DNA from 4 places in the Streptomyces liangshanensis genome. Region 1 is predicted to be linked to each of the others. Evidence: riboswitches for the same ligand, from Rfam matches in the RefSeq annotation. Region 1 holds a riboswitch; each other region holds the start of a gene.
The links. A riboswitch is a leader RNA that binds a small molecule or an ion and turns the genes downstream of it on or off. The one in region 1 is predicted to bind cyclic di-AMP.
Positions count from the first base shown of each region.

Region 2: another riboswitch for cyclic di-AMP. It lies ahead of HA039_RS04250 (M23 family metallopeptidase); the one in region 1 lies ahead of HA039_RS21155 (LysM peptidoglycan-binding domain-containing protein).
Region 3: another riboswitch for cyclic di-AMP. It lies ahead of HA039_RS18275 (M23 family metallopeptidase); the one in region 1 lies ahead of HA039_RS21155 (LysM peptidoglycan-binding domain-containing protein).
Region 4: another riboswitch for cyclic di-AMP. It lies ahead of HA039_RS29995 (C40 family peptidase); the one in region 1 lies ahead of HA039_RS21155 (LysM peptidoglycan-binding domain-containing protein).

Region 1 is NZ_CP050177.1:4,879,777-4,885,456, reverse strand. Features, by position in the region: gene HA039_RS21175 (Ppx/GppA phosphatase family protein) at 1-810, opposite strand, end outside; gene HA039_RS21170 (DUF501 domain-containing protein) at 807-1,397, opposite strand; gene HA039_RS21165 (FtsB family cell division protein) at 1,453-1,926, opposite strand; gene eno (phosphopyruvate hydratase) at 2,030-3,316, opposite strand; gene HA039_RS21155 (LysM peptidoglycan-binding domain-containing protein) at 3,676-4,374, opposite strand; cyclic di-AMP (ydaO/yuaA leader) riboswitch at 4,379-4,572, opposite strand; gene HA039_RS21150 (LysM peptidoglycan-binding domain-containing protein) at 4,861-5,680, opposite strand, start outside.
Region 2 is NZ_CP050177.1:962,831-968,510, forward strand. Features, by position in the region: gene HA039_RS04235 (STM4012 family radical SAM protein) at 1-1,088, shown strand, start outside; gene HA039_RS04240 (STM4011 family radical SAM protein) at 1,097-1,981, shown strand; gene HA039_RS04245 (SGNH/GDSL hydrolase family protein) at 1,936-2,769, opposite strand; gene HA039_RS04250 (M23 family metallopeptidase) at 2,928-3,836, opposite strand; cyclic di-AMP (ydaO/yuaA leader) riboswitch at 3,839-4,002, opposite strand; gene HA039_RS04255 (tyrosine-protein phosphatase) at 4,377-5,189, shown strand; gene HA039_RS04260 (DUF6126 family protein) at 5,186-5,323, opposite strand; gene HA039_RS04265 (helix-turn-helix domain-containing protein) at 5,349-5,680, opposite strand, start outside.
Region 3 is NZ_CP050177.1:4,227,176-4,232,855, reverse strand. Features, by position in the region: gene trmB (tRNA (guanosine(46)-N7)-methyltransferase TrmB) at 1-695, shown strand, start outside; gene HA039_RS18285 (PrsW family intramembrane metalloprotease) at 770-2,071, shown strand; gene HA039_RS18280 (aldo/keto reductase) at 2,242-3,186, opposite strand; gene HA039_RS18275 (M23 family metallopeptidase) at 3,249-4,307, opposite strand; cyclic di-AMP (ydaO/yuaA leader) riboswitch at 4,319-4,472, opposite strand; gene HA039_RS18270 (PP2C family protein-serine/threonine phosphatase) at 4,811-5,680, opposite strand, start outside.
Region 4 is NZ_CP050177.1:6,893,921-6,899,600, reverse strand. Features, by position in the region: gene HA039_RS30005 (ATP-dependent Clp protease proteolytic subunit) at 1-628, shown strand, start outside; gene HA039_RS30000 (hypothetical protein) at 636-944, shown strand; cyclic di-AMP (ydaO/yuaA leader) riboswitch at 1,256-1,438, shown strand; gene HA039_RS29995 (C40 family peptidase) at 1,442-1,915, shown strand; gene HA039_RS29990 (ATP-binding protein) at 2,073-2,504, opposite strand; gene HA039_RS29985 (8-amino-7-oxononanoate synthase) at 2,711-3,913, opposite strand; gene bioB (biotin synthase BioB) at 4,160-5,335, shown strand; gene HA039_RS29975 (adenosylmethionine--8-amino-7-oxononanoate transaminase) at 5,328-5,680, shown strand, end outside.

The DNA.
Region 1 (5,680 bases):
CCGGCCCTCGTGCATCACCGGGATCGCCGCCCGCTCGTCGTGCGTGGCGCCCAGGAGGTGCCCGGTGATCTCCTCGACCCGGGCGAACGGGATCCGGGACCGGTGGATCGCCGCGGAGTCGTACGCGGGCAGGCCGAGCGCGATCCCGGCGACCGTGGTCACGGAACCGGCGAGCCCGACCAGCGTGCGCGGCTCGCCCAGCGGGACGGTCTCCCCCGCCAGGTCCAGGGCCGCCTCGATGTCCGCCCGCATCGCCGCCACCTCGGCGGCCGTCGGCGGGTCGCTGAGGACGCCGTCGTGCAGGAGGTGCCGCTCGGTCAGCCGGACGCACCCGATGTCCACGGACCGCCCCGCCCTGACCCGGTCGTCGCCGACGACGAACTCCGTCGAGCCGCCGCCGATGTCCACGACCAGGCAGCTGTCCCGGACCGCCAGCTCCTTCGTGGCGCCGGTGAAGGAGAGGGCCGCCTCCTCGTCGCCCGTGACGACCTCGGGCTCGACGCCCAGGATGTCCACGACCCCGCGCACGAACTCGTCGCGGTTCTCCGCGTCGCGCGACGCCGAGGTGGCCACGAAGCGGATCCCCTCCACCCCGTGCTCCTCGATGACGGCCGCGTACTCCCGGCAGGCCGCGAAGGTGCGCTCCAGCGCCTCGGGGGCCAGCCGGCCCGTCCGGTCCACGCCCTGACCCAGCCGGACGATCGTCATCCGCCGGTCGAGGTCGGTGAGTTCGCCCGTAACGGGATCGATGTCCGCGACGAGCAGGCGGATCGAGTTCGTACCGCAGTCGACGGCCGCCACGCGCGTCATCGGGCGTCACTCTCCTCGTCCGCGCCCGAACCGTCCGTGCCTGTGCCTGTGCCGTCCGTGCCCGTGCCGTCCGCGCACGGCGTCACGCACGGGCCCTTGCGCCACCACTCGGGCAGCATCGCCAGCGCCTCGTCGCCCAGCGGGTTCACCCCGGGACCCGCCGCCAGCGAGTGGCCGACCAGGACGTGCAGGCACTTCACCCGGTCCGGCATGCCACCGGCGCTCGGGAAGCCCTCCAGCACCTCGATGGCGTCCCGGCGGGCCACGTAGTCCTCGTGGGCCTTCCGGTACGCCGCCGCCAGCCCGGGGTCGGTCGCGAGGCGCTCGGACATCTCCCTCATGACGCCGTTCGCCTCCAGCGTGCCGATGGCCGAGGCCGCGCGCGGGCAGGTCAGGTAGTACGTCGTCGGGAAGGGCGTGCCGTCGGGCAGCCGCGGGGCGGTCTCGACCACGTCCGGCTGTCCGCAGGGACAGCGGTGCGCGATGGCCCGGAGCCCGCGCGGCGGGCGGCCCAGTTGTTCCTTGAATGCCGCGACGTCCGCCTCGGTGGGCTCGGTGCGTCCGGTCTGCGGAGGGGGCGTGTCCATGCCTGCCTAGTTCTGCTCAACCGCGTGATGCGTGAGGTCGGTGGGTGTACGGGTGTTACGTGTCCGGGCGGTCCGCGTTGTCCACGCTGTCCAGGACGTTGGAGTACCAGGGGCGGTCGGCCGCGCCCTGCTCCTCGCGCTCCTGCCGCGCCGCCTCCGGGTCGATCATGGTGTAGCCGGTGTCCCCGGGCATCACGTAGTGGAGGTGCTCACGGGCCAGCCGCTCGATGTAGGCGTCGTCCTGGAGACGTGCCTTCTCGTCGCGCAGCTCCTCCACCCGCTGCCGTGCCTCGCGGGACAGCTTCTCCTGGTCGGCGATGTCGTTCTGCTGCGACACGTACTGCCGCATCGGGTACGCGAGCGCGACGACCAGCGTGCAGACCACGAGGGCGAGGAAGGCCGCGCGGCCGGTGAGCCGCGAGCGGCGGGCCTGGCGGCGGTTCTGCGAGCGGTAGACACGGGCCGCGGTCTGCTCACCGAGCACCCGCAGCCTGGTCGCGGTGGAGAACCGGTCCCGGTTCCCGGCCATGGTCCGCCTCCCCTGTCACGTACGTACGTCCCCGGACACGGTACGGGACCGGGGACGGGGACGTACGTACGACGGGCTGGTCAGCGGCCGCCGACCGGCGTCGTCAGCCCTTGAAGCGGGGGAACGCGCTGCGGCCGGCGTACACCGCGGCGTCGTCGAGGATCTCCTCGATGCGCAGCAGCTGGTTGTACTTGGCCACGCGCTCCGAGCGGGCGGGGGCGCCGGTCTTGATCTGGCCGCAGTTGGTGGCGACGGCGAGGTCGGCGATGGTGACGTCCTCGGTCTCGCCGGAGCGGTGGGACATCATGCACTTGAAGCCGCTGCGCTGGGCCAGCTCGACGGCGTCCAGCGTCTCGGTCAGCGAGCCGATCTGGTTGACCTTGACGAGCAGGGCGTTCGCGGAGCCCTCCTCGATGCCACGGGCGAGGCGCTCGGGGTTGGTGACGAAGAGGTCGTCGCCGACGATCTGGACCTTGGAGCCCAGCTTGTCGGTGAGGACCTTCCAGCCGGCCCAGTCGTCCTCGTACAGCGGGTCCTCGATGGAGACCAGCGGGTAGGAGGCGACGAGCTCCTCGTAGTACTCGGTCAGCTCGGCGGCCGAGCGGGACTTGCCCTCGAACTCGTACACGCCGTCCTTGTAGAACTCGGACGCGGCGACGTCGAGCGCGAGCGCGATGTCGCGGCCGGGCACGTAACCGGCTTCCTTGATCGCTTCGAGGATGAGGTCGAGCGCGGCGCGGTTGGAGTCCAGGTTGGGCGCGAAGCCGCCCTCGTCGCCGAGGCCGGTCGACAGGCCCTTGTCCTTCAGGACGCGCTTGAGCGTGTGGTAGACCTCGGCGCCCCAGCGCAGGGCCTCGGAGAAGGACTCCGCGCCGATCGGGGCGATCATGAACTCCTGGATGTCCACGTTGGAGTCGGCGTGCGAGCCGCCGTTCAGGATGTTCATCATCGGAACGGGCAGCAGGTGCGCGTTCGGGCCGCCGAGGTAGCGGAAGAGCGGCAGGTCGGAGGCCTCGGAGGCGGCGTGCGCGACGGCGAGGGAGACGCCGAGGATGGCGTTCGCGCCGAGCGACGACTTGTCCGGGGTGGCGTCCAGGTCGAACATCGCCTGGTCGATGAGGCGCTGCTCGGTGGCGTCGTACCCGACGAGCTCCGGGCCGATCTGCTCGATGACGGCGAGGACGGCCTTCTCGACACCCTTGCCCTGGTAACGGTTGGGGTCACCGTCGCGGAGTTCAAGGGCCTCGAACGCACCGGTGGAGGCACCGGAGGGGACAGCAGCACGGCCGGTGCTGCCGTCGTCGAGGCCGACCTCGACCTCGACCGTGGGGTTGCCTCGGGAGTCGAGGATTTCCCGGGCTACGACGACGTCGATGGACGGCACGAGCATCTCCTTCATGGGATGTGACGCTTTGGGCGCGGGGCCGCTCGGTCCCGCGACACGAGCCTAACCGGCCCCGGGCCGTCGGCAGGCCGGTGCCCGCCCGCTGGGACGAAATGAAGACGTCATCCTGATGACACGCGGGCGAACGGCACCGGCGGGGTCCGTTCCGGCCACGCGGTCGGTCGCGTGGCCGGAACGGGGGAACCCCGGCCCGCGCGCGTACGGGGGAAGAACGCGCGGGGCCGGGGTGGTACGGGGGTGGGGCCGCGAGGGGGACGGGTGGCCCCGGAGGGAGCGGACCGGGAGGCGGTCGCTCACCGGGCGGCCGGCGTCACCTCTCGGGTCGGCTGGCCGGGCGGGCGGGCTCAGCTCAGGTGGAGCTGCTGGCCCGGGTAGATCACGTCGGCGTCGGTGACGATGTCCTTGTTCAGGTCGAACAGCTTCTTCCAGCCACCCTTGACGTGGTGGGCGGCGGCGATCTTCGACAGGCTGTCGCCGGGCTTGACCTTGTACTCGCCGTCACCCTTCTTGATCGTGGTGGGGCGGCTCGTACCGCGCGAGGCGTGCTGCTCGGAGGTGCGCGCCGAGGGCGCCGCCTGCCGCTGGGGAGCCTGCTGCTGCGGCGCGGACTGCTGCTGGCGCGGCGCGGACTGGCGGGCCGGCTGCGAGGGGGCCGCCGGGGCGGAGTCGTTCGAGGCGTTGGAAAGGCCCACACCACAGGTCGGCCAGGCACCCTTGCCCTGGCCCGCGAGGACCTTCTCGGCGACGGCTATCTGCTGCGACTTGGAGGCCTGGTAGGCGTTGGGCGCGTAGGCGGTGCCGCCGTACGCGGCCCAGGTGGACGGGGTGAACTGGAGCCCGCCGGAGAAGCCGTTGCCGGTGTTGATGGCCCAGTTGCCGCCGGACTCGCACGCGGCGACCTGGTCCCACTCGGCGGTGGTGGCGGCGGAGGCGGACGTGGCGCCGAGCAGCGGGACCGCGACGGCGGCACCGGTCACCCCGGCGAGCGTGGCGTAACGGACGACCTTGGACGGACGGCGGTGCTTGGCCTTGGAACGCAGCATGAAGCTATCTCCTCACCGACGCCTACGAGGTCAGCTGTCGGGTTCGGGCCAAGTGAGTTGCCCGGCCGCGTCCGTCGGGGCCTCCCGGCCCTCGCTGTACGCGGCTTCACCCCGAGCCGGTCGTCGGCCGTCTCTCGACGGCCGGGGCCGGCACCTAACCTTTGGGTCCCCCGCTCCTGCCTTCGGCGCTTGACGCGACGATTACTCCCCCCGACCGACGGCAGGATTCGGCGTGACGGTCGACGAGGCCCGCGGTGCGAGCGGTTCAGACCGTAGACACAGGTCCACCGGATGTTCAAAGTGGCCGATGGGGGAGAAATCGCCCGAACTCCCCTGTGTGCCGACCGTGTTTTCGCAGGTGAGGGCGGAGAAAGCGCCACCGGTGGGCCAAAGGTCCCCTGTTGAGGCAAAGAGACCCTTGTCTCACTTGCGCAGAAGTGGACATAGGGCCTCCAACCCCCCTCGGGGGCGGGCCGTCAACTGCTGCTACTTCACGCCGAGATCGACGGTCTGGCCAGGCAGGATGAGGTCGGGGTCGGTGCCGAGCGCGTCCTTGTTCGCGTCGTAGAGGGCGCGCCAGCCGCCGTCGACGCCGTTCTCGTCCGCGATGCGCCACAGGCAGTCACCGGGGCGTACGACGTACTCGCCGTCGGGGGTGGCGGTGGCGTCGGGCGTCACGGCCTCCGCGTCACGTGTCAGTGCGTCACCCCGGGAGGCGTGACGGCCCGATTCGCGCTCTTCACCCGAGTTGTCCGGCGTGATGCCGGCCAGGTCCGGGGAGGCCGCCGGGTCCTCGGGGGCCGCGCCGCCGCGGTGCTTGCCCTTCACGGTGTCCGTGGTCGCCTCGGTGGAGGGGGTGGCGGAACGGGAGGGGCTCGGGGTGCCCCCGTCGCCCTTCGCGCCGTCCCGGCCGTCCCGGCCGTCCCGTTCGCCGTCCGTGCGCTTCGCGGCGGAGGGGCTGCTGTCCGGGGTGGCGCTGCCGGGGGAGGTCGGGGTCGTGTCGGAGCCCTCGGCCCGGTCCGTGTCCGCGCCTGAGGGCGCGGTGGACGCCTCGGGGGTCGCGGAGCTCTCGTCCGCCCCGGGGGCCGCCCCGGGGTCGACCAGGGGCTCCGCGGTGTCCTTCACGAGTCCCGCGACGGGCGCGCAACTGGCCCAGGCCGACGGGCCCTGCGCGTCGAGGATCTTCTCGGCGACCGCTATCTGCTGGGAGCGGCTGGCGAGGTCGGGGCGGGTCGCGTAGCTGCCGCCGCCGAAGTCGTCCCAGGTCTCCTGGGAGATCTGGACCCCGCCGAAGTACCCGTTGCCG
Region 2 (5,680 bases), 3.9 Mb from region 1:
CGCTCGGTGACGCCGAACCGGTGCGGTTCGCCGCGGCGGCGTTCGGCGGCGGCACGCCCACCTTCCTCGACGCGGGCGAGCTGGAGCGGCTGTGCGACATCGCCGAGAAGCGGACGGGCGCCGATCTGCGGGCCGTTCCCCTCTCGGTCGAGACGTCCCCCTCGACGGCCACCGCCGACCGGCTCGCGGTCCTCGCCGACCGGGGCGCGACCCGGCTGAGCATCGGCGTCCAGAGCTTCGTCGACGCGGAGGCGAGGGCGGCGGTACGCCCGCAGCGCCGCGCCGAGGTCGAGGCGGCCCTCGGCCGGATCCGCGACGCCCGCGTCCCGGTCCTCAACATCGACCTGATCTACGGCATCGACGGCCAGACCGAGCGGTCCTGGCGTCATTCCCTGGACGCGGCGCTCGCCTGGCTCCCCGAGGAGCTGTACCTGTACCCGCTGTACGTCCGCCCGCTCACCGGCCTCGGCAGGACGGGCGGCGACGGCGACCGCGCGGAGGACGACGGCGCGTGGGACGCGCGGCGGCTGCGCCTCTACCGGCAGGGCCGTGACCACCTTCTCGCCGAGGGGTACGAGCAGGTGTCGATGCGGATGTTCCGCCGCCCGGGATCCCCCGCCGAGGGGCCCGGCGACCACGCCTGCCAGACGGACGGCATGATCGGCCTGGGCTGCGGCGCCCGTTCGTACACCTCGCGCCTGCACTACTCGTTCGACTACGCGGTCGAGATGCGCGAGATACGGACCATCATCGACGCCTACACAGGGACCCGGGACTTCTCCCGCGCCGAGGTGGGCCACCGGATGGACGGGGACGGCGACGAGGCCCGCCGCCGTCACCTGCTCCAGTCGCTTCTCCAGGCGCGGGGCATGGAGACGGCCGACTACGTGGCGCGGTTCGGCACCGGTCCCGCCGATGACTTCCCCGCCGAGCTGGCCCGGTTCGAGGCGTACGGCTGGCTCGACGCGGGCGCGGGCCCCGGCCTGCTGCGGCTCTCCCCCGAGGGCCTCGCGCACTCCGACGCGCTGGGCCCGGCGCTCTTCTCCCCCGCCGTACGGGCCGCCATGGCCGCGTACGCGCTGAAATGAGTCCCGCGATGGACCTGACGATCCTCTACCGCGGTCCGCTCGCGTCCTGCGACTACGACTGCCCGTACTGCCCGTTCGCCAAGCGGCGGGACAGCAGGGCCCAGTTGCTCGCCGACCGGACCGCCCTCGACCGGTTCGCCTCCTGGGCCGCGGAGTCCACGGACGACCGGCTGTCGGTGCTTTTCACCCCGTGGGGCGAGAGCCTGGTCCGGTCCTGGTACCGGCGCACGCTCACCGAGCTGTCGCACCTGCCGCACATCCGCCGGGTGGCCGTCCAGACGAACCTGAGCTGCCGCACCGACTGGCTCGCGGACGCCGATCCGGGGAAGCTGGCCCTGTGGTGCACGTACCACCCGGGACAGACGCCCTACGACCGGTTCCTCGCCAAGTGCCACGACCTGGCGGCCCTCGGCGTGCGGTTCAGCGTCGGTGTCGTCGGCCTGCCCGAGCACCTGGAGCACGCGCGCCGGCTCCGGGCGGAGCTGCCGGAGCACGTCTACCTCTGGATCAACGCGGCCGAGGGGCACACGTACGGCGACGACGAGGCCGCCCGCTGGACGGAGCTGGACGCGCTGTTCCCGTACAGCCGCCATCCGCACCGCTCGGCCGGACTGCCGTGCCGCACGGGCGAGTCGGTGATCTCCGTGGACGGCGACGGTACGGTACGGCGCTGCCACTTCGTCCGCGCCGAACTGGGCAACCTGTACGACGGTTCGTACCGCGCGGCCCTCGGCCCCCGGGGCTGTCCGCTCGCCGTGTGCGACTGCCACATCGGCTATGTGCACCTGGAGACGCTGCCGTTGTACGACGTGTTCGCGGGCGGCGTCCTGGAGCGGATCCCGGCCGTTCAGCACTTGAGCGGCAGCAGGTCCGGACGCTTGGCCGCCACATGATCACCGGACGACTCGCCGCGCAGCCGCCGCCCGATCCACGGCACGAGGTGCTCCCTGGCCCAGTGGATGTCGTCGCGCCGCACCTCGAACGTGCCACGCGGCGGCTGCGGCGGCCACGGCTGGTCCGGGTCGGCGGGCACGTCCAGGCCGAGCACCTGCCCGGCGCGCAGCGCGACCCGGGTGTGGCCCTCGGGCGAGAGGTGGAGGCGGTCGCTGTCCCAGGCCCGCCGGTCCTGGACGGACCTGAGCGACCACAGGTCGAGGACGGGGCAGTCGTACCGGTCGGCGATGGACCTGACGTGCGCGGTGTAGGTGGCGATCTTGCCGCGCAGATGCCGCAGCACCGGTACGTTCCGGGTGTCGAAGCCGGTGGTCACCATGACCGTGCCGACCGCGCCGGTCAGGTCGGCGACGGCCCGCTCGAAGCGCTCGGCCACGTCGTCGGGGTCGGAGCCCGGCCGGATGATGTCGTTGCCGCCCGCGCAGAAGGTCACCAGGTCCGGGGCGAGTTCACGGGCCCGCGGAATCTGTTCCGCGACGATGTGGTCGAGCAGCCGGCCCCGTATCGCGAGATTCGCGTACCTGAAATCGCCGTGGACGGTGTCCGCGTCCTTTTCCGGCCCGCCCGCGGCGGGGAGTTGGTCGGCGAGCAGAACGGCCAGCCGGTCCGCCCAGCCCACATAGGTCCCGTCCGGTCCCGGATCCCCCACGCCCTCCGTGAAACTGTCACCGAGCGCTGCGTACGACCCGAATGTGCCACGTCTTCTTGTTCTCGAATCGTCTCCCACAGGAGGACATGATTCACCCGGGGATGTGACCTACGCGACCGTAAGAAGTGGTTGACGCGGGGTGAGATACCCCATCGGTCAAGTTTGGCCCAAACGGGAATAGCCCCGCTCCGGTGAAAGGGAATCACCGGAGCGGGGCGGAAGGAACCCGGAGGGGATCAGACGGTGACGCCCTGGTCCCGCAGGAAGGCCAGCGGGTCGACGTCCGAGCCGTAGTCGGGACCGGTGCGGATCTCGAAGTGCAGGTGCGGGCCGGTCACGTTGCCGGTGGCGCCGGAGAGCCCCAGCTGCTGGCCCTCGCTGACGGTCTGTCCGGCGGAGACGGCGATCGAGGACAGGTGGGCGTACTGCGAGTACATGCCGTCCGCGTGCCGGACGACCACCTGGTTGCCGTACGAGCCGCCGTCACCGGCGGTCACGACGGTGCCCGCGCCGACGGCCTTCACCACGGTGCCCGAGGGCGCCAGGAAGTCCACACCGGTGTGGTAGCCGCTGGACCAGTTGCTGCCCGAGGCGTGGTACGGCGTGCCGATGGCGATGCCGTCGACCGGCAGCGTGAAGGCGGAGGACGCCTTCTCGGCGACCGGGGCGGCCTTCGCCGCGGGCGCGGCCTCCTTCTTGGGCGCGGTGCGCTCGGCGGAGCGGGAGGCCGTGGTGGGGGCCTCGGCGCGGTCGTCCGCGCGGGCCTGGGTGCGGAGGGTCAGCTTGAGGCCGGGGTGGATCAGCGACGGGTCGGAGCCGACGGCGCGCTTGTTGTCCGCGTAGAGCTTCTTCCAGCCTCCCGCGATCTTTTTCTTCCTGGAGATCTTCGCCAGGGAGTCGCCGGGGACGACGGAGTAGGTCGCGGCGGTCCCGGAGGCGCCGGAGGTCCCGGCGGCCCGGACGAGGGACACGGGGGCGGCCTGGGCGGCGGACGCGGTGACGGATCCGGCGGCGGCCGGTGCGGCGTTGGCCCCGGTGGCGCCGACGAGCGGAAGCACGACCGCGGCTCCGCCCGTCCCGGCCAGGACAAATCCTCGGGTGATCGGGTTCTTCTTGGGACGGCGGTGCTTACCCTTCGCGGGCATGGTGAATTCCTCTCCGGCGCCTACGAGGTGAGCTGTCGGGTTCGGGCTGGAGATGCCCGGTCGCGGTTGCTCCGCGACTTCACCCCTAGCCGTCCGCGGAAACGGAACGGCGTACTACCTGGGTCCCCCGCTCCTGCCACGCGTGGATGGTGGGTGGGTGCGAATTCCGGGCGGCGGCAGGATTAGGCGTTCCGCTCGGATTGAGGGTGAACGTAAGCCGCCGCGGACGGCCGGTACAAGCCGCCGGCTCCCCTCTCCCGTGCACGCTCCGATATCTTCCGGCCTTTCCGGTCACCCTGCGTGGATATGCGATCTTCGCTTTCCTTCTGACGTCGTAATTCCGTTTCCGCTGACCGCCACGCACCGTCACGGATATGATCCTGCTCACGGATAGGAGCCCATCTCCCCCTTGACCGGGGCAGGTTGGTTGCAATCCCTCAATACGGACAGATGCGATCAATTGCCCGGGCGGCCATGTCGTAAGGTCGCAGTCGACATCGTCGGCGAGCCGCGCCGACGGCAGACACGGAGGAGCAGCCCGTGACCCAGAATCTGCCGCACGTGCCGCCGGTCGAGCCGGAGCTGACCGGCGTACGCAACTTCCGCGACGTGGGCGGGCTGCCGACCACGGACGGCAGGAAGGTGCGGTACGGGCGGCTCTACCGCAGCGGGCACCTCGCGGGGGCCACCCCGGCCGACGCCGCCTTCCTCACGTCGCTGGGTCTGCACACCGTCTTCGACTTCCGCAACGCGGCCGATGTGCGTCTCGACGGGGAGGACGTCGAGCTGCCCGGGGTACGGAACGTGAACATCCCGCTGACCGACCCGGCGGACGGCGCCGAGTTCTGGCGGATGGTGCGGGACGGCGACCTCGGCCAGCTGCGGTCGCTCCTCGCCGACGGGAAGGCGGCGGCCCGGATGGTCGATTCGTACCGCACGATCATCCGGGAGCGTACGGCCGAGCACAGCAGGGTCCTGCACGCGCTCGCCGACAACAACGTGCCCGCGCTGATGCACTGCGCGGCGGGCAAGGACCGCGCGGGCCTGTCGGTCGCGGTGTCGCTGCTCGCGGTCGGTGTGGAGCGCGACGCGATCGAGGAGGACTACCTCAAGTCGAACGAGCCGAGCCGCCGTTACAAGGTCCGCCGCAGTGACACCTCACCCGCCGGGATGTCCGCGGAGGTGATGGAGCTGCTCGGCCCGCTCTTCGACGCGCGCGCCGCGTACCTGGAGGCGGCCTTCGACACGATCACGACCACCTGGGGCTCCACCGACCGCTACCTGTCCGAGGGCCTCGGACTCGCCCCGGAGACGCGGGAGCGGCTGCGCGAGGGCCTGCTCGACGCGTCCTAGGACCCGACGCTGAACAGCAGGTAGAGGAAGCCGGCGAAGAGGTGTCCGGCGATCAGGTAGGCGAAGAGGCGGATGACCAGCCCTCGGGGCAGCGTCCAGTTCCTCTTGTTCTGCGGCACATTGTTCTCCGGCATGGTGTCGAACCTTTCTCGAAGGCCGTCAGTGGAGATCGGCGGTGGGGCTCTGGAGCAGGGTGTGGACGAACAGCAGCTCGGTCCCGCCGGGGTCGGCGGCGGCGAGGCGGTGCGGGGTGAGCGAGTCGAAGTGCGCGCTGTCCCCGGGGCCGAGGACGTGCACCGCGTCCCCGAGGCCGAGCCGCAGCCGCCCGCCGAGGACGTACAGCCACTCCTCCCCGGGGTGCACGCGCACGAGGTCGCCCTGCGCGCCGTACGGCACCACGACCCGCAGCGGCTGCATGGCCCGGCCCGAGCCGCCCGCGCGGTGGTACGTCCAGCCGTCGGCCTCGACCGGTTCCTGGCGTCCGGCGCGGA
Region 3 (5,680 bases), 650 kb from region 1:
TCCGCAGCTTCCAGCCGCGCCGCAGCCGGGTCACGGCCGGCCAGGCCGACGCGCTGCGCCGCAAGTGGGCCGCCTGGGGGCTGGACGTCGACGGGCAGCGATCCGTCGACCCGGCCGCGCTGTTCGGCGGGCTGCCCGTCGTCCTGGAGATCGGCTTCGGGATGGGCGAGGCCACCGCGCAGATGGCCGCCGCCGACCCCGGCACCGGGATCCTCGCCGTCGACGTGCACACCCCCGGGCAGGGCAACCTGATCCGTCTCGCGGAGCGGAACGGGCTGTCCAACATCCGGGTGGCCAACGGCGACGCGATCATCCTGCTCAGGGAGATGCTGCCGGCCGCGTCCCTCGACGGGCTGCGCGTCTACTTCCCCGACCCCTGGCCCAAGACCCGGCACCACAAGCGGCGCCTGATCCAGCCGGAGTTCCTCGACCTCGCCGCGCGGCGGCTGCGGCCCGGGGCCGTACTGCACTGCGCGACCGACTGGGAGCCGTACGCGGAACAGATGCTGGAGCTCCTCACGGCCCACCCGGCCTACGAGAACACCCAGGAGGACGGCGGGTACGCGCCCCGCCCCGCCCAGCGGCCGCTGACCCGGTTCGAGGGCCAGGGGCTCGACAAGGGCCACACGGTGCACGACGTGCTGTTCCGCCGGGCGGCCCACCTCCCGGCGAGCACCCCGACGCCAGCCGCCTGACCCCGGCCGCCTGACCCGCGGTGGCCGGTCAGGCGCCGTCGCCGGGCGCCCGTGCCGCTGGTTAGGGTCGACGGGTGTCCGCACCGCCCCCGCCGTACCCCGCGCCCGGCTCCGACCCCGACCCCCACCCCGCCCTGCCGCGCCGCGTGTTCTGGCGCCGCCGTACGTTCTGGGCCCACCGGGCCGTCCGGGCGACCGCCGTGATCACCGCGCTCGCCCTGTGCGGCCTGGTGATCCTCCTGCTCGTCCGGGACCAGACCGGCACCGAGGGCTTCCTCGTCGGCCTCGGCCTCGCCGTCCTGCCCGTACCGCTGCTCATGACGGTCTTCCGCTGGCTGGACCGGGTCGAACCGGGCCCGTGGCGCAACCTGTTGTTCGCGTTCGCCTGGGGCGCCTGCGCCGCCGCCCTGGTGGCGATCCTCGCCAACTCCCTGGCCATCCACTGGATCGCCGCCGCGACCGCCGACCCCCGGGGCGCGGAGTCGCTGGGCGCCACGGTGATAGCGCCGGTCGTCGAGGAGAGCGCGAAGGCCTGCGCGATCCTGCTCATCTTCCTGTTCCGCAGGCGGGAGTTCACCGGGCTGGTGGACGGGGTGGTCGTCGCGGGCTTCTCCGCGACCGGCTTCGCGTTCACCGAGAACATCCTCTACCTCGGCAACGCCTTCGGCGAGGACCAGTACACCGGCGACTCCGGCCTGACCTCCATGACCGTCGCCACCTTCGTCGTACGGATCGTGCTGTCGCCGTTCGCGCACCCGCTCTTCACCGTGCTGACGGGCATCGGCTTCGGGCTGGCGGCGGCCACGGCCCGCCACCGCAGGCTGCGCAGAGCGGTGTTGCCGCTGCTGGGCCTGGTCCTGGCGATGGGCATGCACGCACTGTGGAACGGCTCCGCGTCCCTCTTCGGCCCGTACGGCTTCTACCTGGTCTACGGCGCGTTCATGGTCCCCGTGCTCGGGCTCGTCACCTGGCTGGCGATCTGGAGCAGGCAGCGCGAACTGCGCACGATCTCCGCCGAGTTGCCCGCGTACTCCGCCGCCGGCTGGCTCGTCCCCGCCGCGCCGCACGCGCTCTCCTCGATGCGGGCGCGCACGATGGCACGGGACTTCGCGGGCCGTACGTACGGGGCGCGGGCGGCGAGGACCGTCGGGGAGTACGAGGCGTTCGCGACGTCCCTCGCCTTCCTCCGCCACCGGGCGCAACGGGAGCCGGGCGCGCCGGACTTCGCCGAGCGGGAGCGGGAGCTGCTGCACCACCTGTGGCAGCGCAGGACGATCGCGGGGCCCGCGCTCACGTACGCGGCGCGGGCCACGGGCCGGGTACGGGTGCCGCCGCCGTACGCCGACTACGAGGGCTACAACCCGTACCGCGACTGACCGTCCCCGTACCCCTTCGGGACCCGCGGGGGTACGGGGACGCGCCCGAAGGGCTCGGCGGGGGGACGGAAACGCGCCGGAAGGGCTCGGCGGGGGGACGGAGACCCGCCCGACCGGCATCAGCGGGGGTACGGGGACGCGGGGCTCAGCGGAAACCCGCCCGACCGCCCTCAGGCGGAAGCCGCCGCCAGGTCGGCCAGCTCCTCCGCCGTCAGCTCCAGTCCGGTCGCCGCAAGCAGCACCGGCAGCTGCTCGACGGTCCGCGCGGACGCCAGCGGCGCCACCACGGTGGGCTGGGCCGCGAGCCACGCCAGCGCCACGGTGCCGGCCTCGACACCACGCGCCCCGGCGACCCGGTCCAGCGACGCGAGCACGGCGCGGCCGCGCTCGGTCTCCAGGTGCTTGCCCGCCCCGGCCGCCCGGGGGCTGTCGACCGTGGTCCCGGGACGGTACTTGCCGGTGAGGAAGCCCGCCGCGAGCGAGGAGTACGGCACGGTGGACAGCCCGCGCCCGGCCACGAGGTCCTGGAGCGGGCCCTCGTAGGTGTCGCGGGAGACCAGGTTGTAGCGCGGCTGGAGGACCTCGTACCGGGCCAGGCCCTCACGCTCGGAGAAGTCCAGCGACGCGGTGAGCCGCTCGACGCTGAGGTTGGAGGCGGCTATCGCCCGTACCTTGCCGTCCCTCACCAACTGGTCCAGCGCGGTGATGATCTCCTCGACCGGCACCTCGGGGTCGTCGAAGTGCGTGTAGTAGAGGTCGATGTAGTCCGTACGCAGCCGGCGCAGCGATTCCTCGGCCGCGCCCTTGATGGTGGCCGCCCGCAGGCCCTTGAACCGCGGGTGCGAGCCGACCTTGGTCGCCACGACGACCTCGGAGCGGTTGCCGCGCGCGGCGATCCAGTCGCCGAGGACGGTCTCCGACTCGCCGCCCTGGTGGCCGGGTGCCCAGGAGGAGTACGTGTCGGCGGTGTCCACGAAGTTGCCGCCCACGGCGGCGTACGCGTCGAGGACGGCGAAGGACTGGGCCTCGTCGGAGGTCCAGCCGAAGACGTTGCCGCCGAGGGAGAGGGGGAAGACCCGGAGGTCGGAGGAGCCCAGGGCACGGAGATCTGTCATGAACTCCCCCAACGACGCGGTGGCCGGGGACTATTCCGCCGCCCCCGGCACACAGCGGTCGGTTACGGGTTGAGGCCCTTGCCCTGGAGCCAGGCCATCGGGTCGATGCCCGTGCCGCCCGGGGTGTGGACCTCCAGGTGCAGGTGCGGTCCCGTCACGTTGCCGGTCGCGCCGACGCGGCCGATGACCTCGCCGGTGGCGACCTTCTGGCCGGCGGTGACCGTCATCGAGGACTGGTGGCAGAACCACAGCTCCGTACCGTCGTCCAGCTCCAGCACCGTGCGGTAGCCGTACGAGCCGGACCAGCCGGCCGACTTGACCGTGCCGCTGTGGACGGCCTTGATCGGCGTACCGGTGGGGGCCGCGAAGTCGAGCCCGGTGTGGTAGCCGGAGGACCACATGGAGCCGGCCTGGCCGAAGGTGGAGGTGATCGTGTACGAGACGACGGGAAGGGTGTAGCTCTGGGCCAGCTTGGCCAGGCGCTCCTTCTCGGCCTTGGCGGCCGCCTTGGCCTTGGCCTCGGCCTCCGCCTTCTCCTTCGCTTCCTGGATCTTCTTCTCGGCCTCGGACTGCTGCTTCTTCGCGTCAGCGGCGGCCTTCTCGGCCGCCGCCGTCTGCGCGGCGAGCTTCGTCGTGGCGTCGGCCTCGGCCTGCTGCGCCTCGGCCTGCTGGAGGATCCGGGCCCGCAGCGCCTCGCCGGCGTCGGTGGCGCCCTGCTGGAAGTCGGCGGTGGTCATGCCCGCGGTGGTCAGCGGGTCCGTGGCGAGCGCGCTCGGCTTGGCCTCTTCCGTACCCAGGGATCCGACGCCCGGCAGCGACTTGGCGGCCGGAAGGTTGTCCGTGATGGCATCGGGCAGGGATATGGAGACGGCGGGCTTGTCCTGGGCGGTGGCGATGCCACCCGCGCCGACGGCGGCGAGGACGCCGACGCCGAGGACCGTGGAACTGCGGGCCAGTCCGCGCTGCTTGGCGACGCGGTGCCTGCCTCGTACGGGAGGAAGGACGGACTCCTCGGTGGGGTTCCACTCCCCCCAGGTGCGGTCCGCTTCGCCGCCGAAGGTCGGCGGTTCGAAGGTTTCCGTTTCGAAGGGGGCATCGAGGGCAGGCTTGTTGGACGCCACTGGGGCGCGCTCCTTTCCTTCCTTCTCGCCTACCGGGTTAGCTGACGGGTTCGGAGCAGGAAGGTCTCCTACGGGTGCTCTCGCGGCACAAGGCAGCAAGAAGCTCCCGATTCACCCCAATTGGTGGTTCCCCGGTTCCCTTGCGGGATTCGGCGCGTGCGGCACGGCGCCGTCCTGACGACGGCTGGGACGACCGCGCTGCGTTATCGAACGTTAATAGAGACATGGGCTTTATTCCAAGCTGTTCCGGATGATCGTTAACGAATCCGCAACGGACGTACCGGGACAGATCGAGGCGCAAGCGGGCGAGTTGATCGTCCCGGGAGGGTACTCGGGTGGCCAGAGGTTTCTGATGGGTTGTCAGGCGTTGTGCGGAGCGGTATGCCCCGATCACGGAGCGTGCGGGACGCGGGGTGGGCGGTACGGAACGGCGGCGCCCCCACCGGTGGCCCCGGCCCCCGCGACCCCCTTCCGCAACCCCTTTCCGGACCCCGCCGGCCCCGTCAGGGCACGACCGGCATCGTCCTGCGCCGTTCCGGCTGCCCCTGGGCGGGCCGGCTGACCGCCAGCAGCGCCATGTCGTCCGTGTTCCCGCCACCCGTGTGCACGCGTACGTCCCCGATGAGCGCGTCGAGCATCTCGTCGGGCCCCGGGAAGATCCGGCCGGACAGCCGCTCACGCGCGTCGTAGAAGACGCCCTTCGCGTTGCGCGCCTCGGACAGCCCGTCCGTGTAGAAGAGCAGCGTCGCCCCCGGCGGGAACGGCTCCTCGTCCGCGCGGTCCGGCCACGCCCCCAGCTCGCTCATCCCCAGCGGCAGGGCGTGGTCACCGGGCGCCAGCATCGCCACCGCGCCGTCCCCGTGGGTCAGCAGCGGCTCGGGGTGGCCGCGGTTGACCAGCCGTACCACCGCCTCACCGTTCGGGATCTCGGCCAGTACGGCGGTGGTGAAGCCCTCGAAGACGTCGACGCCGTCCCGGCGCGTCCCCTCCCGCGTCAGCGCGCGCTCCAAGCGCTGCGCGACGCCCTCCAGCGTGCCTTCCTGCTCGGCGGCCTCCCGGAACGCCCCGATGACCACCGCCACCGTCTCGACGGCCTCCAGGCCCTTCCCCCGTACGTCCCCGACCACCAGGCGCACCCCGTGCGGCGTGTCCTGCACGGCGAACAGGTCCCCGCCGATGAACGCGCCCTCCTGCGCCGCCTCGTACCGCGCGGCGATGTGCAGCCCGCCGATCCGGTCGGCGGGTCTGGGCAGCACGGCGCGCTGGGCCGTCTCGGCGATGATGCGGGCGGACGCGAGGCGCTCGCCGCTCAGGCGCACGACCCGGTTGATGCCGAGCGCGAGGACGGAGACGGTGAGCACGGTCAGCAGCTC
Region 4 (5,680 bases), 2.0 Mb from region 1:
CCGCTACGTCCTGCCGGAGTTCAACGAGCGGACGTACCACGGGACCCGCACGCTCGACCCGTACTCCAAGCTCTTCGAGGAGCGGATCATCTTCCTCGGCACCCCCATCGACGACACAGCGGTCAACGACGTCATCGCGCAGTTCCTCCACCTCGAGTACGCGGCGCCCGACCAGGACATCTGCCTCTACCTCAACTCCCCCGGCGGCTCGGTCAGCGCCATGACCGCCATCTACGACACGATGCGGACGGTCATGTGCGACGTGCAGACGACGTGCCTGGGCCAGGCGGCCTCCACGGCGGCCGTCCTGCTCGCGGCCGGCACGCCCGGCAAGCGGATGGCACTGCCGGGCGCGCGGGTCGTCCTCCAGCAGCCGAGCGTCGACGAACCCGTCCGGGGCCAGCCGTCCGACCTGATGATCCAGGCCGGGGAACTGCTGCGGACGCGCGACCTGCTCGGGTCGCTGCTGGCGGAGCACACCGGGCAGAGCGCCGAGCGGGTACGGGACGACCTGGAGCGGGACACGATCTTCGACGCCGCCGGCGCGCGGGCGTACGGCCTGGTCGACCACGTGGTGGGGACGCGCAAGACCTCGGCCGGCCTCGTCGGCCCGGCGGGCCGGCGGTGACCCGCGCGTGCTGCCGCCCGAACTGCCGCCCCTGCCCGCACTGACCCGCGCCGAAGGCGAGTTCGTCGACGCCTTCCTGTCCGTGGTGGATCTGCTCGGGCGGATCAACCCGGCGCGCGAGAACGACACGTACAGCGCGTTGCGCGCCGCCCAGGCGCTCCCCGCGCGCGCCGTGGAGCTGCGGGACGCCCTGACGAAGATGCACGCCAGGGGCGAGACGGAGGTGCACGCCGCGACCCTGGCGCGGGCGTTGCGGGTGCTCGACGGGGAGCGCCGCGCGGGACGCGTCACCATGCCGCCCGGGGAACCGGCTTGACGGAGCGTTCCCGTACGGGCGTGCGCCTACGGAAACGCCTCCCCCGTTCGGCGTAGGAGCCGACTGGACACCACCGGGGACGTGAGTTGCGCAAAGTGACCATACGCGCAACGAGAGGTGACACTCCGTCGCAGGTGCGACCCTCGTCGGGCCCCCGTCGTCCGGACCAAAACCCTCGCGTGCACCCGTATGGGTCAGACGTGATGAGATTCACATATCGTCGTTTCGCCTCGGAAATCTCTCCGATCCGCGTCAAGATCCCTGGGACGACAAGCCCCCGCCAACCGCGGCGGGGCGGTCCGGGCGGACGCCGAGTCCTGCCGCCGATCCGGATGCCTGGTCGACACGAGTGGATCGGCAGGAGTGGAGGACCCGAGCAGTACGGGCCGGCCCGCACAGGGTCGTCCCTCGGGGTGAAGCCGCTGACGCGGCCGGGCAACTTCGCCAGCCCGAACCCGACAGGTCATCCTTCACAGGCGGCTGACGAAGGGTTGCGCATGACTGCGCAGACACATGTCCCGTCCGTGTTCTCCCGGGCGGGGGCCGTCTCGGCCCTCACGCTCGCCGCGGTCGGCGGTTCGCTGCTGGTCCCGGGCGCCGCGTCCGAGGCCCAGGCCGTGCCGCACGCGGCGACGGCGCTCCAGGTGGCCGCTTCCAAGAAGGGATCGCCGTACAAGTACGGGGCGTCGGGGCCACGCCGCTTCGACTGCTCGGGGCTGACGGTCTATTCGTACAAGAAGGCGGGCAAGAAGCTGCCTCGTACCGCCCAGCAGCAGTACAACAAGACGCGCCACATCTCGGCGGCCGGCCGGAAGAAGGGGGATCTGGTGTTCTTCCACTCGGGGAGCAGCGTCTACCACGTCGGGATCTACGCGGGCGGCGGCAAGATCTGGCACTCGCCGAAGAGCGGGGACGTGGTGCGGCTGGAGCGCATCTGGTCCAGGAGCGTCTGGTACGGCCGGGTCGGCTGACGGGGCCCGGGCGGGCGGACGGAGCGCGGTCCCGGGACGGTGCGGGGGCGGGGACAGGGCCCTCGGAGCCGTCTGATGTCTCGGAGTCTTCGGGGTTACCGGAGTTGCCGGAGCCGTCGGAGTTCTGGGAGTCGTGAGAGCTGTCGGGACGGTGTGCTCAGCTCTGCACCGGCACCGTCCAGGGCAGCGCGATCCAGACCGTCTTCCCGCCTTCCTCCGTGGGGGTCACGCTCACCCGTCCGCCGCACTCGGCGGTCAGTGAGCGGATGATGACCATGCCGCGGCCGTTGTCCTGCTGCACCGCGGCGGGCAGCCGCCGCGGCCACCTCGGGTGGCTGTCGGTGACGCCGACCCGCAACCGCTCGTCGCGCTCCAGCCGTACGTCCACGGTGAACGTCGGGGACCGGCCGAAGGTGTGCTGGACGGCGTTGGTCGCGAGCTCCGAGACGATCAGCCGGACCGTGTCCGCCAGATCGGCCTCGCCGGGCAGCCCCCATTCCGTGAGAAGGTCCGCGACGAATCTTCGGGCCGCGGGGACCGAGGCCGCATCACTCGGCAGGGTGACGGATGCTTCCTGATGGTCTGCCATGGCGACGCTGTCCCTTTCCCGCCGGGCCGGACTTCGGCACAGAACTGATGCTGCGCCGGCGGCTCGGACTGTGCTTCGCGCCAGAGTGCCACTTATCGTGCCGTTCAGGGGGCTGATCCACCGAGATATGTGGAATTCTGTCGCTCGAAGCGGTGAACTCTGCTACGTCAGAACGTATTTGAGGGCTCTTGTCCGGGGTTCCGGTGCTATCGGCCCACCGGGGCCGCGGTGGCGATGATCGTTCCCACCGCCGCGTCGAGCTGACGGTCCGTCAGGTCGGCGCGGGCGGTGAGCCTGATGCGCGAGACACCGTCGGTCACGGACGGCGGACGAAAGCATCCCACGGCCAGGCCCGCCGCGCGGCAGTCGGCCGCCCAGCGGACGGCGGCCTCCGCCGAGGCCGCCCGGACCGACACCACGGCGGCGTCCGGGCGCACGGCGCTCAACCCGGCCCCGGTGAGCCGCTCGTACAGCGTCAGCGCGACCTCCCGGGCCCGCGCCGCCCGCCCGGGCTCGCGGCGCAGCAGCCGCAGGCTCTCGCGCGCCCCGCCGACGGCGGCCGGCGCGAGTCCGGTGTCGAAGATGAACGTGCGCGCGGCGTTGACCAGGTGCTCGATGACCCGGGCCGGCCCGAGGACGGCGCCGCCCTGGCTGCCCAGCGACTTGGAGAGGGTGACCGTGGCCACGACGCCGCCGGCTCCCGCGATCCCCGCGGCGGCCGGCGCCCCGCGCCCGCCGTCGCCGAGCACGCCGAGGCCGTGCGCGTCGTCGACGACCAGGGCCGCGCCCCGGGTACGGCAGACCTCGGCCAGCTCGTCCAGCGGCGCGGCGTCGCCGTCCACCGAGAACACCCCGTCGGTGACGACGAGGGCCCGGCGTCCCGGGTGCGCGTCGAGCGTCTCGCGTACGGCCGCGGGGTCGGCGTGCGGGACGACGAGCGTCTCGGCGCGCGCGAGGCGGCAACCGTCGATGATCGAGGCGTGGTTGCCCGCGTCGGACACGATCAGCGAGCCGGGGGCGGTCAGCGCGGTGAGGGCGGCGAGGTTGGCCGCGTAGCCGGACGACAGGACGAGCGCGGCCTCGAAGCCGCAGAACCCGGCCAGTTCGGCTTCCAGTTCGGCGTGGAGCGTGGTGCTGCCCGTGACCAGGCGGGACCCGGTGGCGCCGGCGCCCCAGCGCAGCGCCGCGTCCGCCGCGGCGGCGGTGACCGCGGGGTGGCGGGCGAGGCCGAGGTAGTCGTTGCTCGCGAGGTCGACCAGGGGCGAGTCGGCCGCGCGGGGGCGGAGCGTACGGACCAGACCCGCGCGCTCGCGGCGGCGGGCCTCGGCGCCGGTCCAGCCGAACGGATCCGCGGGCGCCCCGGAGGCATGACCGGCCGCCGGGCGGGCAGAGTCGTCCGGTGCGGGCAGCCGTCCGGGACGGGAGCGCGGGTCCTGGCGGTCCTCCCGCGCGTGCTCGTGGTCCTGACGCGGGTCCTGGAGATCCTGCGGGTCCTGGCGGTCCTGCTGCACGGGAAGGGTCCTTTTGTAGGCTGCGCACAGACCCTAACCGGCACCGGATCGGGTCAGGATGTGGCCATACACACACTTCGATCCGGTGGTGTTGTCGGGTTCCTCCCTGGCATCGGAGCCTCGCGGTGAGCGAGGATCAACGCCATGGATCTGCTGAAGACGCTGGTGGAGAAGGGCCTGCGGCGTGAGCTGCCGACCCGCGAAGAGGCCCTCGCCGTACTGGCGACCTCCGACGACGAGCTGCTCGACGTGGTGGCCGCGGCGGGGAAGGTGCGCCGCCAGTGGTTCGGGCGGCGGGTGAAGCTGAACTATCTGGTCAACCTCAAGTCCGGGCTCTGCCCCGAGGACTGCTCGTACTGCTCGCAGCGGCTCGGGTCGACGGCGGAGATCCTCAAGTACACCTGGCTCAAGCCCGACGAGGCGTCGAAGGCGGCGGCCGCGGGCGTGGCCGGCGGGGCGAAGCGGGTCTGTCTGGTGGCGAGCGGCCGGGGGCCGACGGACCGCGACGTCGAGCGGGTCTCGGGCACCATCAAGGCGATCAAGGAACAGAACGAGGGCGTCGAGGTGTGCGCGTGCCTCGGGCTCCTCTCGGACGGCCAGGCCGAGCGGCTGCGGGCGGCGGGGGCCGACGCGTACAACCACAACCTCAACACGTCCGAGGGCACGTACGGGGACATCACCACGACGCACACCTACGCGGACCGCGTGGACACGGTGAACAGGGCCCACGCGGCGGGCCTCTCGGCCTGCTCCGGGCTGATCGCGGGCATGGGCGAGAGCGACGAGGACCTGGTCGACGTCGTCTTCTCGCTGCGCGCGCTCGACCCGGACTCGGTGCCGGTGAACTTCCTGATCCCCTTCGAGGGAACGCCGTTGGCGAAGGAGTGGAACCTCACCCCGCAGCGCTGCCTGCGGATCCTCGCCATGACCCGGTTCGTCTGCCCGGACGTGGAGGTACGGCTGGCCGGCGGGCGTGAGGTGCATCTGCGCACGATGCAGCCGCTCGCGCTGCACCTGGTCAACTCGATCTTCCTCGGCGACTACCTCACGAGTGAGGGCCAGGAGGGCAAGGCGGACCTGGACATGATCGCCGACGCCGGGTTCGAGGTGGAGGGCGCGGGCACCACGACGCTGCCGGAGCACCGGAGCGGCGCGGCCTGCGCGCCGTGCGGCGGGGCGGACGGCGGCGAGGGCGCGGGCGCCTGCGCTGGCGCGGTCCCGACGGCGCGGGCCGACGTGGCTCCCGCCGACGCGGTGCGGACGGATCTGGTGGCCGTGCGGCGCCGGGGCGCGGGTACGGACATCGCCCCGAATGCCTGAGACCGCGCTGCCCCCGCTCACCCCCCGGGACCTGCTCGACCTGGACCGCGCCCATGTCTGGCATCCGTACGGCCCCATGCCGGGCCGTACGGAACCGCTGGTCGTGGAGTCTGCGTCGGGGGTACGGCTCCGGCTGGCCGAACCCGCCCACGGGCAGCTTGAGTTGGTCGACGGGATGTCGTCCTGGTGGTCGGCGATCCATGGGTACAACCACCCCGTCCTCAACGACGCGGCCCACGCGCAGCTGGACCGGATGAGCCATGTGATGTTCGGCGGTCTCACCCACGAACCCGCCGTACGGCTCGCGGCCAAACTGGTCGAGATCACGCCGGAGCCGCTGCGGCA